3 regions of the Agrobacterium sp. 22-221-1 genome follow, and region 1 is predicted to be linked to each of the others. Evidence: predicted binding sites of a transcription regulator. Region 1 holds the regulator's gene; each other region holds the start of a gene.
What was found. The regulator LexA, encoded in region 1, represses DNA repair genes until DNA is damaged. The targets are predictions, from matches to a motif close to TGTTCNNNNTGTGTTCNG.

Region 1 (5,183 bases):
GCGCGGCGCGGATTGCTCGGTCAAGGGGAAAAACAGCATTTCAGACATGCCGAAACGATGCAGGGCGATTTGCCCGGCACGGCGGAAATCCTTTATCCGCTTCGCAGAACCGGCGATGTTGCGACATATGACACGCCCGCCCTTGTCGGCAAGCCGAACCTGCGAGCTGTCGCCTCTCAAAAAATCGCCGCATGCTTCGCCGAGGAGCGCGCATTCGGCCACGATTTTCTTTTCGTTCCGGTTTTCATCGGCTGCGGTGCGATCCTCTGGTTTTCCCTCAATACCTCGCCTTCATTCTCCGTTCTGGCGATCACATGTCTCATCGCCGTCGGTCTGGCGTTCTTCGCGAAATATCGCTCGGGCTTCGCAGCGACGGCCTGCGGCCTTTGCGCGCTGCTTTTGCTGGGCATGCTTTTCGCCGGGGTCGAAACATGGCGTGCGGGAACGGTGGTGCTGGATACGCCCGTCACCACCACCATTACCGGCACGGTGACCCGTCGGGAGGTGGATGCGCGCGGGGACTGGCGATATGTGGTGCAACTCACCGCAACGGAAGCGCCTGCATTGTCACGCCCGCCGGGCAAGGTCTCACTCCTGTCACGCGGGGGAGGCGAGCCCGCTGCACTCGGCGCGACCATTCGCGGCAAGGCGCGGCTTTCGCCGCCATCCGGCCCGGCCTTGCCGGGGCTCAATGATTTCGCCTTCGCCTCCTATTTCAGGGGCATAGGCGCGACCGGATTCTTCTATAAGCCGCCACAGACGGTCGTTTCACCCGGCATTGGCGCGAAGACGGACTGGCTGGAATGGGCCGACATGCGGCTCTATGGCCTTCGCACCGCCATTGCCGAACGCATCCGCAACACCATCGGCGGCGATGCCGGCGCTTTTGCCGCCTCCATCGTCACCGATGAGAGACAGGCCATATCCGCCGAAACAATGGAAGCGTTGCGGCTCTCCGGCCTTGCCCATATCGTCGCCATATCCGGGCTTAACATGGCGCTGGCGTCGGGCATATTCTTTGTGGGGCTGAGGCTTGCCTTCAGCCTTTTTCCGGCATTTGCACAGCGCTGGCCCGTGAAGAAGATTTCGGCTTTCGCCGCGCTCTTGATGACGCTTGCTTATTACCTGATTTCAGGTTTTGCCGTTTCCGCCGAACGCGCCTGGCTGATGATGTCGGTGATGCTGATCGCGGTGCTGTTCGATCAACCCTCGCTCAGCCTCAGGAATGTCGCGCTTTCCGCTTTGGTCATTCTCGCTTTTTCGCCCTCGGAAATCATGGGCCCGAGCTTTCAGATGTCTTTTGCCGCGACCATCGCGCTCGTCGCCTCCTATGCCGCCTGGAGCCGCTGGCGTATCGATCGCGAGCGTCTGTTCATCGGGCGCAAACCGGCATGGATGACGGTGGCGCAAACGGCGGGCGCCATCATCGGCGGTGTCATCACGACGTCGCTGATAGGCGGTCTTTCGACGGCGATCTATTCGGTCGAGCATTTTCAGCGTGTCACCACCTATGGACTTTTCGCCAATCTGGCCGCCATGCCGCTGATGTCGCTGATTGTCATGCCTTTCGGCCTTGTCGCCATGCTGCTGATGCCTTTCGGGCTCGACGCTCCGTTTCTGAAGGTCATGGGATACGGCATGGCCCTCGTCATCGAGGTTGCGCAGGAGGTGGCGTCCTGGGGCGGAAGCGCTGCGACGGGGCGGCCTCACGGGTGGTTTCTGGGGCTCGCCTCGGCTGGTTTTCTGCTGCTGACTTTGCTGCGCAGCCGGCTTGCGCTTCTGGGCATGCCGCTTCTATTCCTCGCCTTCGGCCTGTCGTCCGCCACGGCCTATCGCGATCCGCCCGATTTGCTTGTTCACGAGGATGGCGAGCTAGTGGCGCTGCTGGAGGACGGCAAAGCCTACACGACGAAGGCTCAGCCGCAGGGTTTCGTTTATGGCCAGTGGCAAAGGGCGCTGCTTTTGCCGGAACAGCCTGTGCCGCCGGTCTTTCTCAAGACCGAGGCCACGGCAAAAACCGTGGCTTTGGCCTCGAAGGCGAAGCTTGATCCGCAAGAGATGAGTGCAGTTGCACGGCAGATGACAGCGGCCCTGAGAGACGCCGAGCCCAGCGTTTTCACTTGCAGCAAAGGCATATGGTGCGTTACGCGCGCGGGAAGCGGCGAATGGATCATCGTTCTGGAAGACGGCCGCTTTGCCGGAAAGGCTTGCGATATTGCCGATATCGTTATCGTCTCCCGCAGAACGTCCTTTTCCCAATGCCGCTCGGGCGCACTTCTGCTGAACCGCGATATCCTGCGGCGGATCGGTTCGCTGGAAATGGACTTCGCCGGCAACGATCAGGCAGGGGTGGTCGGCAGGCTGCGCGCCGCAATCGCCGGCATGGACAGGCCCTGGAGCGAACATCGCTATTACGACTGGAAAAGCGGCCGTTTCGATCACGACGTGCCCGATGCCGTCATGCGGTTGCTGGCGGCATCGCAATAGAGCGCCGCCAGCATGGACCGTCAGGCCTTGATGCGCAGATCCGCGGTCAATTCGCCGATCCCGCTAATTTCCTCTTCATGCGCCGCATCGCGCCAGACTTCCTTCAGCCCGGCCTCGTACCATTCGCGCATGGCGGGAAGGGCGAGCAGCCGGTCGCAATAGGCTCTCGCTACGGGCGAAAGTTCCGCGCCATAAGTCTGGAAACGAAATGCCACCGGGCAGAAGAAGGCATCGACCGCCGTGAATTTCTGGCCGGCAAGAAAAGGCCCGCCGAATTTCGCGAGGCCTTCGCTCCACAGCGTATCGATGCGCTTTATATCGGCCGCAAGCCCGGTATCGCCACCCTTCGGTTTTACGCGAATGCCGACCGACATCGGGTAGAGATTGCGCAGCGAGGAAAAGCCCGCGTGCATTTCGCTCGCTGCCGACCGTGACCAGGCCCTTGCCTGCTTGTCGCTCGCCCAGACGCCCTGATGTCTTTCCGCCAGATATTCGGCGATCGACAGCGATTCCCAAACCGTCACGCCCTCATCGACAAGGCAGGGCACCTTGCCGGTCGGCGAGAAGGTGGAGAAGGAAACGCCTTCGCCGAAGGGAACGAGTTTTTCATCGAAGGCGATGCCGAGCGTACGCATCAATACCCAGGGCCGCAGCGACCATGAGGAATAGTTCTTGTTGGCGATATAAAGATCGTACATGACGTGTTTCCCCGATATGACGCGCATTTCTATACCGACGGATGGCCCTTGGAATATTGCAAATAATCCATGGCTCCCATAAGCCGCATTGATGAATGGGAATGTGAGGGCAGGGAGAAAGAAAGAGGCAAACTCGCGTCACCGCCCGGAGACGAGAACGAAACGCACCCTCTCTTTACTTCCGCAGAGCCGCATTGTTCCTGGGAACAATCCAAGATGCCTCAAAGGGAGCGTCATCCTCTCGATGACGCCCCTAGCGAAAAAAGGCGGGGTGCCAATTAATGGTAGCGGCGGATCAGACCAACCAGCTTACCCTGGATTTTCACCCGATCCGGTCCGAAAATACGGGTCTCATAGGCGGGATTGGCCGCTTCCAGAGCGATGGAGGCTCCCTTGCGGCGGAAACGCTTCAGGGTAGCTTCTTCATCATCCACCAGTGCTACGACGATATCGCCCGGATTGGCCGTATTGCCGTTGCGGATGATGACGGTATCGCCATCAAAAATGCCGGCCTCGATCATCGAGTCGCCCTTGACTTCCAGAGCGTAATGTTCGCCCGAGCCGAGCATGTCGACCGGCACGGCCACATCATGGGTGTTGTTCTGGATGGCGGAAATCGGCACACCGGCGGCGATGCGGCCCATGACCGGCACGGTGACGGCGCCACCGAGATCATTGGCCGGCGCCTTGGGGGCAGGGGCCGGCTCCGGCGTCTTCGGCTTGCCGAGGCTGCCTTCAATGACGCTCGGCGAGAAGCCGCGCTGCGGCCTTGCACCCGGCGCATAGGCCTCAGGCAATTTGATCACTTCCAGCGCCCGCGCCCTGTTAGGTAGCCGGCGAATGAAGCCGCGCTCCTCGAGTGCGGTGATCAGCCGGTGGATGCCGGATTTGGAGGCAAGATCGAGTGCGTCCTTCATTTCATCGAAGGAGGGCGGCACGCCGGACTCTTTCATTCTTTCATGAATGAAGAGAAGCAATTCCTGCTGTTTGCGCGTGAGCATGAGGAAAACACCCTTGAGAATCGTCGTTGAAGTCGCGAAACAAATACAGAACGAACACTATATGTTCCATATGTGTTCCGCAATCCCCTAAAATTTCGTGAAGGGTGCATCGCAGATCGTGATTTGATCGTCGAAACCATGAACAAAGCAGATTGAACGATGTAAGCGGCACATCTTGAATACTAAAACCACCGACCGGGGAGACCCGGCCGGTGGTTTCTGGCAGCCGTTTGCTACGGCTCTTATGTTAGTAGATCGTGAGGGCAGGAATGAAGCTGACCGCGATGAGAAGCAGCATCGCCATGGTGAAGAACGGCCACAATTCCCTCGTCGTTGCGCCGAGCGGCGCTCTGGCTATGGAGGACGAGATGAAGAGCGTGGTGCCGATCGGTGGCGTATAGAGCCCGATACCGAGATTGATGACCATCATCATGCCGAGCTGCACCCGGTCGAGCCCGATCATATCCGCAAGCGGCACGAAGATCGGTCCGAGCAGCAGGATCGACGGCGGCAGATCGAGCGGCATGCCGATGATCAGCATCAGGATGTTCATCATGAGAATGATCAGGATCGGGTTGGAGATATTCTCGGCCACCCAGGTGGCGAAATGCTGGGGCGCCTGATCGAAGGTAAGCACCCAGCCCACCGCCGCACTGCCCATGATGACGAGCATGACGACGCCGGTTGCAGAGCCTGCCTCGACGAAATTGTCGCAGAAACGCTTCCACGTCAGATCGCGGTAGAAGAAGATGCTGAGCACGAGCGAATAGACGACAGAAAGAACGGCCACTTCGGTCGGCGTTGCAAAGCCGAAGCGCAGGCCGAGGATGATCAGGATCGGCAGAAGGATCGCCGGCAGGCTGCGGAATGCAAGTAGTGCCAGATCGCGCTTGCGAAAGCTTTCGTCTCGCACCGCATAGCCCCGCCGCACGGCAATGGCCCAGCAGACGAAGATGAAACCGACGGCCATGAGCAGGCCCGGCAGAATGCCGGCGAT
Region 2 (5,183 bases), 110 kb from region 1:
GTCGCGGCCGAAACAATCGAAAGCGCCCGCATTGATCAGGCTTTCCAGTACACGCCGGTTGATCTGCTTGGGATCGATGCGCAGGCAGAAATCCTCAAGGCTCGTGAACGGCTTGCCGTCGCGTACCTGGACGATGTGTTCCACCGCCCCCTCGCCCACGCCCTTGATGGCGGCGAGCGAATAATAGATGCGGTTCTCGCCCGTCTCGAATTGCCGGAACGACGTCTGCACCGAAGGTGCGACGACCTCGATACCAAGGCGGCCGGCATCCTGGCGGAAATCGTTGAGCTTTTCCGTGTTCGCCATATCGAGAGTCATGGAGGCCGCCAGGAACTCCACCGGATAATGCGCCTTCATATAGGCGGTCTGGTAGGACACGATGGCGTAGGCGGCGGCGTGGCTCTTGTTGAAGCCGTAATTGGCGAATTTCGCGAGAAGGTCGAAGATGGTGTTGGCCTGCGGCTTCGAGACGCCGTTCTCGATGGCGCCGTCGACGAAACGCTCGCGCTGCTTGTCCATCTCCTCCTTGATCTTCTTGCCCATGGCGCGGCGCAGAAGATCGGCTTCGCCGAGCGAATAACCGGAGAGGACCTGGGCGATCTGCATCACCTGTTCCTGATAAACGATAACGCCCTGCGTTTCCTTGAGCAGATGGTCGATGGTCGGATGGATCGATTCCAGCTCCTCCTCGCCATGTTTGCGGGCATTATAGACCGGGATGTTTTCCATCGGGCCGGGGCGATAAAGCGCCACCAGCGCGATGATGTCCTCGATGCAGTCCGGGCGCATGCCGATCAGCGCCTTGCGCATGCCGGCACTTTCCACCTGGAACACGCCGATGGTTTCGCCGCGCGAGAGCATCTCGTAGGTTTTGGCGTCATCCAGCGGAATCGCCGCGAGATCGACCTTGATGCCGCGCTTGGCAACGAAATCGACGGCGACCTTCAGCACCGTCAGCGTCTTCAGGCCGAGGAAGTCGAATTTGACGAGGCCGGCGCTTTCCACCCATTTCATGTTGAACTGGGTGACCGGCATATCCGAGCGCGGATCGCGATACATCGGCACCAGCTTCGACAGCGGGCGATCACCGATGACGATACCGGCGGCGTGGGTGGAAGCGTGGCGGTAAAGCCCCTCGATCTTCTGGGCGATATCCAGGAGGCGAGCGACGACCGGCTCCTTGTCCGCCTCTTCCTGCAGGCGCGGCTCTTCCTCGATCGCTTTCGAGAGGGGTGTCGGGTTGGCCGGGTTGTTGGGCACCAGCTTGCAGATCTTGTCCACCTGCCCATAGGGCATTTCCAGCACGCGGCCGACGTCGCGCAAGGCCGCGCGCGCCTGCAGCGAACCGAAGGTGATGATCTGCGCCACCTGCTCGCGGCCATATTTGGCCTGCACGTAACGGATCACCTCTTCGCGACGATCCTGACAAAAGTCGATATCGAAGTCGGGCATCGAAACGCGTTCGGGATTGAGGAAGCGTTCGAACAGCAGCGAGAAGCGCAGAGGATCGACGTCGGTAATCGTCAGCGCATAAGCGACAAGCGAGCCCGCACCCGAACCACGGCCCGGCCCGACCGGAATATCGTGCTGCTTGGCCCATTTGATGAAGTCGGCAACGATCAGGAAGTAGCCGGGGAACTTCATGCGCGAGATGACGCCGAGTTCAAAATCCAGCCTGTCGCGATAATCCTGCTCGGTATAGCCAGCCGCCATGCCGAGCGCCGCCAGCCGCTGATCCAGCCCCTCCACCGCCTGCCGGCGAAGTTCTTCGGCTTCGGCGTGTTCCGCCGCCTCCGGGTCGTCGCTGGCGCCGGTGAAACGCGGCAGGATCGGCCCGCGCTTCTTCAGCACATAGGAGCAGCGCAGCGCGATCTCGACGGTGTTTTCCAGCGCCTCGGGAAGATCGGCAAACAGCGCCGCCATTTCCTGTCGACTTTTGAGGTAATGATCGGGCGTGAGCCGGAACCGGCTGTCATCGGAGACGATGGCGTTATGCGCCACCGCCATCAGTGCATCATGCGCCTCATAGTCGGCCTTGGAAGGGAAAAACGCTTCGTTGGTGGCAACCAGCGGAATATCATGGTCATAAGCAAGGCCAATCATGCGCCGCTCATGGGAACGGTCATAACCGGACTGGCGCTGCAATTCGATATAAAGCCTATCACCGAAGAGTGACTTCAGCGTCAGCAGCCGTTCCTTCGCCTGGGCAGCGTGACCTTCCTTCAAGGCCATATCCACCGGACCGCCGGAGGCGCCTGTCAGCGCGATCAGGCCGGCATTGGAGGCTTCCTCCAGCCATGCACGGGTAATATGCACGGAATGGCCGCTGCCCTCGCCTTCCAGATAGGCGCGGCTGACGATATCCACCAACCGCTCGTAACCTTCGGCATTGGCGGCAAGGAGCACTATGGCGGGAAGTTTCTGAAGGTGGCTGTTATGGTTGCGGCGGTCCTCCGCCGCATCCTGCATGTCGATCGACAGCTGGCAGCCGATGATGGGCTGCAAACCTTCGTCGCGCGCCTTTTCGGAAAATTCCAGCGCGACAAAGAGGTTGTTGGTATCTGTAATGGCAATGGCAGGCTGGCCATCGGCGACGGCCTTGGACATGATTTTCTTGAGGGGCAAGGCCCCCTCAAGCAGGGAATAGGCGGAATGAACCCGCAAATGGACGAAACCGGGAGTTTTCAGCGTTTCGCCAGAGGTCTCTCCACGCACAACCGCATCGCCCATATCATCATCCTGTCATTCTGAATCGAGGGGGCGATTTTCCGATTTCCGGCGCTCAAAGTCCACCGCTTTACGGCGTCCATACAGGTTTCTGCGCCGGCGTGCCCTTCACAGGGCGGTGAGGATCACCGAAAAGCTGGCTACGAAGACAGCGATGGAGGCAAAAGCGGCAACGTCACGGATGAAATCAGTCATTGGTCTCTCCTTACTCGTTATGTTCCAACTTTGTTCTCATTTTGTTCGATTGTCAACAGGGTTTTGCTGATATTCCCCTTGCTAATGCCGCAGAATCGCCTTCGGTTCCCGCATGGAGAACAACAAGCCACTGACTCCAAAACGAAAAAACCCGGAGGTAAAAACACCACCGGGTTCGGAAAAAATTCAAATTTGGAGAACAGGCGTTCTCTGGAGTGCACCGAACGGACCGACTCGCCAGCTTGATGCAATCCGTCGTGGAGCCGTCATTCACCCCAATTGCGGAGCGATCATTTCGAGTGCTATGGAAAGATTGACGCACGAGGGTCTTGCCTCGCGCATCAGTTCAGAAATCGACGATCTTGCCGTCGGCCAGCGTCACACGCCGGTCCATGCGGGCGGCGAGTTCATGATTGTGGGTGGCGATCAGCGCCGCAAGGCCGGATTGGCGTACCAGCGCCTCCAGCGCGTCGAAAACATAATGCGCTGTTTCCGGATCGAGATTACCGGTCGGCTCATCGGCGAGCAACAGTAGCGGCGCGTTGGCGACGGCGCGGGCGATGGCGACACGCTGTTGTTCACCGCCGGAGAGTTCTGCCGGGCGGTGCTCACCGCGATGCCCCACGCGCATATAGTCGAGCAGCGCGCTGGCGCGCTTGTGGGCTTCGGCCTGTGTCAGACCGGCGATGAGCTGCGGCATCATCACATTTTCCACGGCCGAGAATTCCGGCAGGAGATGATGGAACTGGTAGACAAAACCGATATCGCTGCGGCGGATCGCGGTTCGCGTTTCATCCGGCAGGTCATTGCAGGGTGCACCGTTGATATAGACCTCGCCGGCATCTGGATGTTCGAGAAGTCCCGCCAGATGCAGCAGCGTGGATTTGCCGGTGCCCGAAGGAGCGACCAGCGCCACCATCTCGCCGCTCTTCAATTCGAAATCAGCCTTGCGCAGAATGGAAAGCGACGTCTCGCCCTGACCATAGGTTCTCTCGACGCCAGTAAGCCGCAGCACTGTTTTTTTTGCCATATTGCGAAGCGGTCCTTATTCGTAACGCAGGGCCTGCACCGGATCGAGCTTGGAAGCCCGCCATGCTGGAAAGATCGTTGCCAGGAAAGAGAGCGTCAGCGCCATGATGACAACGGAAATGGTCTCGCTGATATCCATTTCGGCCGGAAGCTGGCTCAGGAAATAAAGCTGCGGGTCAAACAGCACCGTGCCGGATATCCAGGAGAAGAACTGCCGAATGGATTCCACATTGAGGCAGACGATGACGCCGAGCGCCACGCCGGCAAAGGTGCCGACCATGCCGATGGCCGCCCCGGTCATGAAGAAGATGCGCATCACGGAGCCGGAGCTTGCGCCCATGGTGCGCAGAATGGCGATATCGCTGCCCTTGTCCTTCACCAGCATGATGAGGCCGGAAATGATGTTCAGCGCCGCCACCAGAACGATGAGGGTGAGGATCATGAACATCACGTTTCTTTCCACCTGCAGGGCGGAGAAGAAGGTCTGGTTCCGCTGTCTCCAGTCGGTGATATAAATCTGCCGTTCGGCGGCCTGCTCCACCAGCGGGCGGATTCCGTCGACATCGTCGGGGCGGCTGACATAAAGCTCGATGGATTGCACGAGGCCTTCGGCATTGAAATAAAGCTGGGCTTCGGACAGCGGCATATAGATCATCGAGGCGTCATATTCCGACATCCCGATCTCGAAGACCCCGGATATCTTGTAGGATTTGACACGCGGATTGACGCCCATCGGCGTCACGTCGCCTTCCGGGGAAATGAGGGTAATATCGTCGCCGGCCGTTACGCCGAGCTGGGCGGCGAGCCTTGAGCCGACGAGAACGCCATCTCCGGCCATGAAGCCAACCAGATCGCCGGTCTTGATGTTGGTGGCGACTTCCTTGACCTTGTCGATATCCTCCTGGCGCACGCCGCGCACCAGCGCACCGGAACCCGCACCGCCGCGGCCGGAGGCGAGCGTCTGGCCTTCCACCAGCGGAAGGGCCATGGTGACGCCGGGAACGGCGGCAAACTTCTTCGCCAGCTCATCATAATTATTGAAGGGCTGGTCGATAGGCTGCACGATCATATGGCCGTTAATGCCGAGAATGCGCGAAATGAGCTCGGTGCGGAACCCGTTCATCACCGCCATGACGATGATGAGCGTCGCCACGCCCAGCATGATGCCGACGAAGGAGAAACCGGCGATGACGGAAATGAACGCTTCCTTGCGCCGCGACCGCAGATAACGC
Region 3 (5,183 bases), on a different contig from region 1:
TCAGCGCTATACCGATTCACGCGTTCACAGGATATTTACCGTGAAAATCCTATAATCGGGCTAGGGTATTCCAAACATTGAGTAGTTACGGTCACTTATGATGAATCAGAAAATTCTTCTCGCTGAAGACGACAACGATATGCGCCGCTTCCTCGTCAAGGCGCTGGAAAAAGCCGGTTACAAGGTTTCTTCCTTCGACAATGGCGCCAGCGCCTATGACCGGCTTCGCGAAGAGCCCTTTTCGCTTCTGCTGACCGATATCGTCATGCCCGAAATGGACGGCATCGAGCTTGCGCGGCGCGCGACCGAACTCGACCCGGACCTGAAAGTCATGTTCATTACCGGCTTTGCAGCCGTTGCGCTGAATGCCGATTCGAAGGCTCCGAAGGACGCCAAGGTGCTTTCCAAGCCGTTCCATCTGCGCGATCTGGTGGATGAGGTCAACAAACTCCTTGTGGCGTAAGGCCTCTCAAAAAACCTTCACAAAACCGAAAAAAAGCAGTTGACGCATGAACCGGTTTTGTGGTCTATCCGCCGCCACGGAGGGCGTGTAGCTCAGCGGGAGAGCACTACGTTGACATCGTAGGGGTCACAGGTTCAATCCCTGTCACGCCCACCATCCGAATTGCTTTAATATCAAGGCCTTGCGAGAAATCGCAGGGCCTTTTTACATAGTGGCCTCAAGGTTCATCGAACCTGGCTAATTCGGAGCGCGCGCATCCTATCCATCAATCTCCAACTTGTTGGATTGTCAAAATGGCTACTTCCCGATGGCGTACAGAGGGTGAGGGGGCCTTATGGCTTCTCGTCCGGAATGGAGGCGCTCATGGAAGAACCGAAACGCTCAATGAGCCGCGAGGAGCTTTACGCTCTGGTATGGTCGACGCCTATGCAGAAGCTGGCAGAGACATACGGCCTATCAGATCGAGGTTTGGCAAAGACGTGCCAGAGACATCTCGTTCCCGTTCCATCGAGAGGATATTGGGCGAGAGTTGAAGCAGGCCAAACCGTTAAGAGAACGCCGCTGCGGCCGGTCGAAAACACTGCGCTTCATCACGTTCGAATAGGTAGCGGACAACCGCGTCGGCCAAGCGCATATCTCTTGGAGGTTCTGGAGACTGCCAAACGGGAGATTGAGATCGAAAATGAGCGAATGTCGCTTGTCTTGAATCAGGCCCCTCTTCTTGGTCCTTCGATCACTCACGCCCCCGAGACTTTGCCTGTTGAAAAAGAACGGGTTGGAAAGAAGACGGCTAGCAAGCTGCAGTCTGACGTCCAATCGTTCGTATCGGCACTCAGGACTTGTGAAGCCGACAGAGACGGGTTCGTTTACCACAAGTACGTCAAGGTCCCACCGAAAGACGTCACCCGAGTGGGGGCACTGTTGAGCGCTTTAACGCAGGAGCTCAGTTATTTCGGATTCACGTTCGACGGCGAAAGTAGCCGAATAGGCTTTTCAAAGGACGGTACAACGGTAAATTTCCGGATCGAGGCTCCGAGAAAACGGATTACCGAGGTTTCAAGATCAGGTTGGAAGCACTTTTCCTACGTTCACATTGGTCGGATCAAGCTCCAGATTTATGGACACGTGGAAGGGGTGAAACGGGAATGGATAGATACTGATGCCAAACCTATCGAAGACCACCTGGAAAAGATGGTCGAGAGTTTTCGCTTAAATCATGTTGCCGAGATGGAGCGCGAAGAAAGTACTCGCCAAGCAGCTGCGCGCCGAGCTTACATGGCGTCACGGCGAAAAATGGCGGAGCAGCGCACAAAGCGTGAAAGTGACCGTCTTGCCTTTTTGCAAGGTATCGCCGATGCCCGCCGTGAAGCGGACGATTTGCGTTATACAATTGCCAACGTCCCCGATTGTGAAGAGCTTCCGGCGGACTACCGGCGCATGCTTAAGTGGGCTGATGAGCGGCTGATGCGGCTTGAGGAGCAAACGAGTGTCCAGACAATTCAGGCGTCTTTAGAGGCCAAGCAGCTCTTCGCAAATCCTGATCCACTCCACGATCCAGAAGGCGATCCGCCACCAAAGATGAGCTATTGGGACGACTAGCTTTAACCCAGAGGAACACAGGTGGCAGATTTTTCAGATGCAATAACACCAGCGAGCGTGGTCGCGAAAATGCAGGAGAGAGGCGTTCATCTCTCTGAACGCACGCTGCGTGAATTTGCCAGAAAGGTTGGCGCTTGTCGGATCATCGGCAAAGCTATGTTCTTTATGCCGGAGGACATAGAGATTTTGATTGCGGCGGCGAAACCTCGGCCTAAGGGCGCCACCTCATCTTCAAAACCGGGCTGGACCGAGAGCGATACAGAGAAACTTCTTGATCGGCTGGAGAAGGGTAAAAAGAAGCGATAACGTTCATTTGCTGGGTTTGTGGCTGGGACTTTTGTGCGCGGGGAACTTCCGCTCGTTGAGCTCCCGCAGCCACATTTCTTCTCTAATCTTATCGGCTTCGCTCATCTCGCGGGAGACGGCAGAAGCGTGGTCACGAGACGCGCTGGGTGAACGTGGTGGTCCTCTATAAATTTCAAGTGACGCGTTTAGCGTTTCCGTAATAGCTCGCTCAATGTCACTGATCGCATACACGATCATTCCGTTCTTGCCACCGAAGAAGCGAATAGCTCCAGTACGGCGCCACTTGTTCACGATCTGAGCGGTCAGCCAAGGGCAACGTTCAATGAGCTCATCGTGAGTGATCATTTCTGTAATCTTCACCGGCGGGAAATCCCGGTCTGGCATTGTTAGATCCTTCTGTTGTAGGGCGGTGAGCAGTCATCCAATGAATCTTTATGCCCTTGCTTGACTCTATCCCAAACCAGAACATAATTAGAACATTGCTTGGCACGGCGGCGTGTGCCTTTCGTAAAATCAGGGACGATTTGAACTCTTGAACCGGAGAATGAGAACGTGCGCCCAGAGAGACGAGAACCGGAAGCCGATCCGGTGGATCACATCATTGCATGGCACGATGGCGATAGCCGCGCTGCGATAGAAACCCTGATGGAAGACATCCAGCATTTGCGGATGCAGCTCGCATTGGCGACCGCAGCGATGGGCAAGGGATTCACGAGAGGGTGGAAACCGGACGCCGAGCGGAAATGATATGCGCCACCTTCGCGGGATCGATCTTACCGGCGGCAGCAACGACAATCTGCCGCCAAAGCCCACGGGCATCTTTGTTCCGCAGCGCCCACCAGAAGATCACTTCGTCGGATCCGAGTAAATAAAATGCGGCGCCCGACTGTCTATCACTGAACTAAATTCAACCAGAAATTTACCCGCGTCTACTATATTCCCGTTCGCCACAAAAAGGGGGATAGGTCATGGATGAGCGGATCAGCAAAATCAGCGCGGCGTTACGGGATATCGATGCGAGCATCAGAGCCTTGAGTGCGGACGATCGGACGCTCGTTTCGGTGTATGGTTGGAACCATCCTGCTCTCAATCGGCACGACTTGGCAAATATGGCTACTGCGCTCGCCGCTCGCTTGGACGGGTGCGACCACAACAGATTAAGTTCGAAATTTGATCCGCAGCCGACCCTAAATAAGATAGCCGAATTCAAGGCGAACACACTGCCGCAATTTTTTACCGGAAATGGGTCATTCGCGGTACCCATGTATGCAACGCTGCTGGACCACATCTCATCATTCTTTGGCCCGCTGTTCGTTCAAAATACCGACTGGGAAAAATCGATAGAAGCTGGACAGCTCCCCAAACAAATTTCCGGGAAACTTCTCTCATATAAAAGTCGAATTAAAAAATTCGACACTGACTTTGGTGAGCTTGGCAGCAAGATTGCCGAGATCAACGCGGCACATGACGCCGCAACGGCCCTGCCGACTGACATGGACGAGTTGCGCGAGGCGCGTCAAGCGGTGTTGGAGCTACGGGCATCGGTTGAAAAGAACGAAGGGATAGCCAAGACGGCGCTGGACCAAATCAATGACTATGTGGAGGCGATGAAACAGAAGGAGGCTGAGGCAGCACAGTTACTGAAAAATACCGAGGATGCTTACAGCGCCGCTACAACAAGGGGCCTAGGGGAAGCGTTTCAGACCCGGGCTCAAGAATTATCGAGATCAATGGGAATTTGGGTTGCAGGCCTGGTCCTAGCTCTTGGAGCTGGCGCGGTTGTCGGCACGTTCCGCGTCCGAGCGCTGCAAGATCTGATGATACAAAACGTTCCAGCCGAACGCCTCAACGTCGCTCTCGTGTTGGCATTGATTTCTATTGCCGGGCCCGTATGGTTCGCTTGGATAGCGACAAAGCAGATTGGTCATAGGTTCCGCCTCGCGGAAGACTATGCCTTCAAAGCCTCAGTTGCAAAGGCGTACGAAGGTTACCGCCGCGAGGCAGCAAGGATCGACCCAGCATTTTCTGCTCGACTGTTCGGGTCAGCACTTGATCGTATCGATGAAGCGCCTATCCGTTTTGTTGAGAGCCACACGCCCGGCACCCCTTGGCACGACCTTTTTTCATGGGGAAGAAGACGGGATCGCGCGGCGACGGATGCGGCCTCACCCACCGACTAGAGAAATATTTCCCATGGCTTGCGAGGCCTGACTAGATCGATTATGGCGCTAACCGTGCAGCTCTTCGCTCGTGGGCTCACGATAGGGTCAACCGTTGCGGCGGATAACTTCAGCGCGGCGGCGGCGATCTCCGTTCCGAGTGTAAACAGCAGTGGCAATTGCCCTACGCCTGGTAGCATCGCGGCAGACGGCAAACGCTGCGGTGCGCGCGCTTCAGGCGGTGGATACCTCGCGCCCACCAAGCCCCGACGTCCCTCTGTATTCCGGCAGTACCATACCGGTTCTCGTGGCGGGTGCTATTATCTGACTGCCAGCGGCAATAAGAGCTACGTTGACCGTAGCATGTGCAGATGATTTTTGAGCCGTTGGAAGAGTCGAAGGTGGGGAGATTGCGTTCGAAACAAACGGGGGTTTCTTGCTTGGCCTGCCATCTCGATCAGCGATGAGGATAAAAATTTGCGCGGTATTATTGTTACACCACAGATAAAGGTCTTGGGGCAACAAGGGATCAACATTGGCGGCTCAACCGACCCTAGCCTTGTTCGGTTTTGGTGCCTGTTTTGGGACAAGCTGGCATATCCACAAACGTCTATCATCATGAATGAGCTGGGAATTGAGCTATCGTATCTAGAATC

Region 2: dnaE (DNA polymerase III subunit alpha) is a predicted target of LexA. The motif match lies at 2,943-2,960, and genes of this name have one in related genera.
Region 3: ACQZ5N_RS23925 (dehydrogenase) is a predicted target of LexA. The motif match lies at 2,830-2,847, and genes of this name have one in related genera.

What each region holds. Positions count from the first base shown of each region.
Region 1 covers NZ_JBNWCL010000001.1:373,232-378,414, forward strand. The annotation lists gene ACQZ5N_RS01865 (ComEC/Rec2 family competence protein) at 58-2,487, shown strand; gene ACQZ5N_RS01870 (glutathione S-transferase family protein) at 2,508-3,185, opposite strand; gene lexA (transcriptional repressor LexA) at 3,464-4,186, opposite strand; gene ACQZ5N_RS01880 (TRAP transporter large permease subunit) at 4,434-5,183, opposite strand, start outside.
Region 2 covers NZ_JBNWCL010000001.1:265,080-270,262, reverse strand. The annotation lists gene dnaE (DNA polymerase III subunit alpha) at 1-2,730, opposite strand, end outside; gene ACQZ5N_RS01340 (ABC transporter ATP-binding protein) at 3,269-3,952, opposite strand; gene ACQZ5N_RS01335 (lipoprotein-releasing ABC transporter permease subunit) at 3,968-5,183, opposite strand, start outside.
Region 3 covers NZ_JBNWCL010000023.1:61,799-66,981, forward strand. The annotation lists gene cpdR (cell cycle two-component system response regulator CpdR) at 101-463, shown strand; tRNA gene ACQZ5N_RS23905 (tRNA-Val) at 545-619, shown strand; gene ACQZ5N_RS23910 (hypothetical protein) at 827-2,062, shown strand; gene ACQZ5N_RS23915 (hypothetical protein) at 2,084-2,368, shown strand; gene ACQZ5N_RS23920 (hypothetical protein) at 2,372-2,752, opposite strand; gene ACQZ5N_RS23925 (dehydrogenase) at 2,921-3,115, shown strand; gene ACQZ5N_RS23930 (hypothetical protein) at 3,337-4,548, shown strand; gene ACQZ5N_RS23935 (DUF6236 family protein) at 5,005-5,183, shown strand, end outside.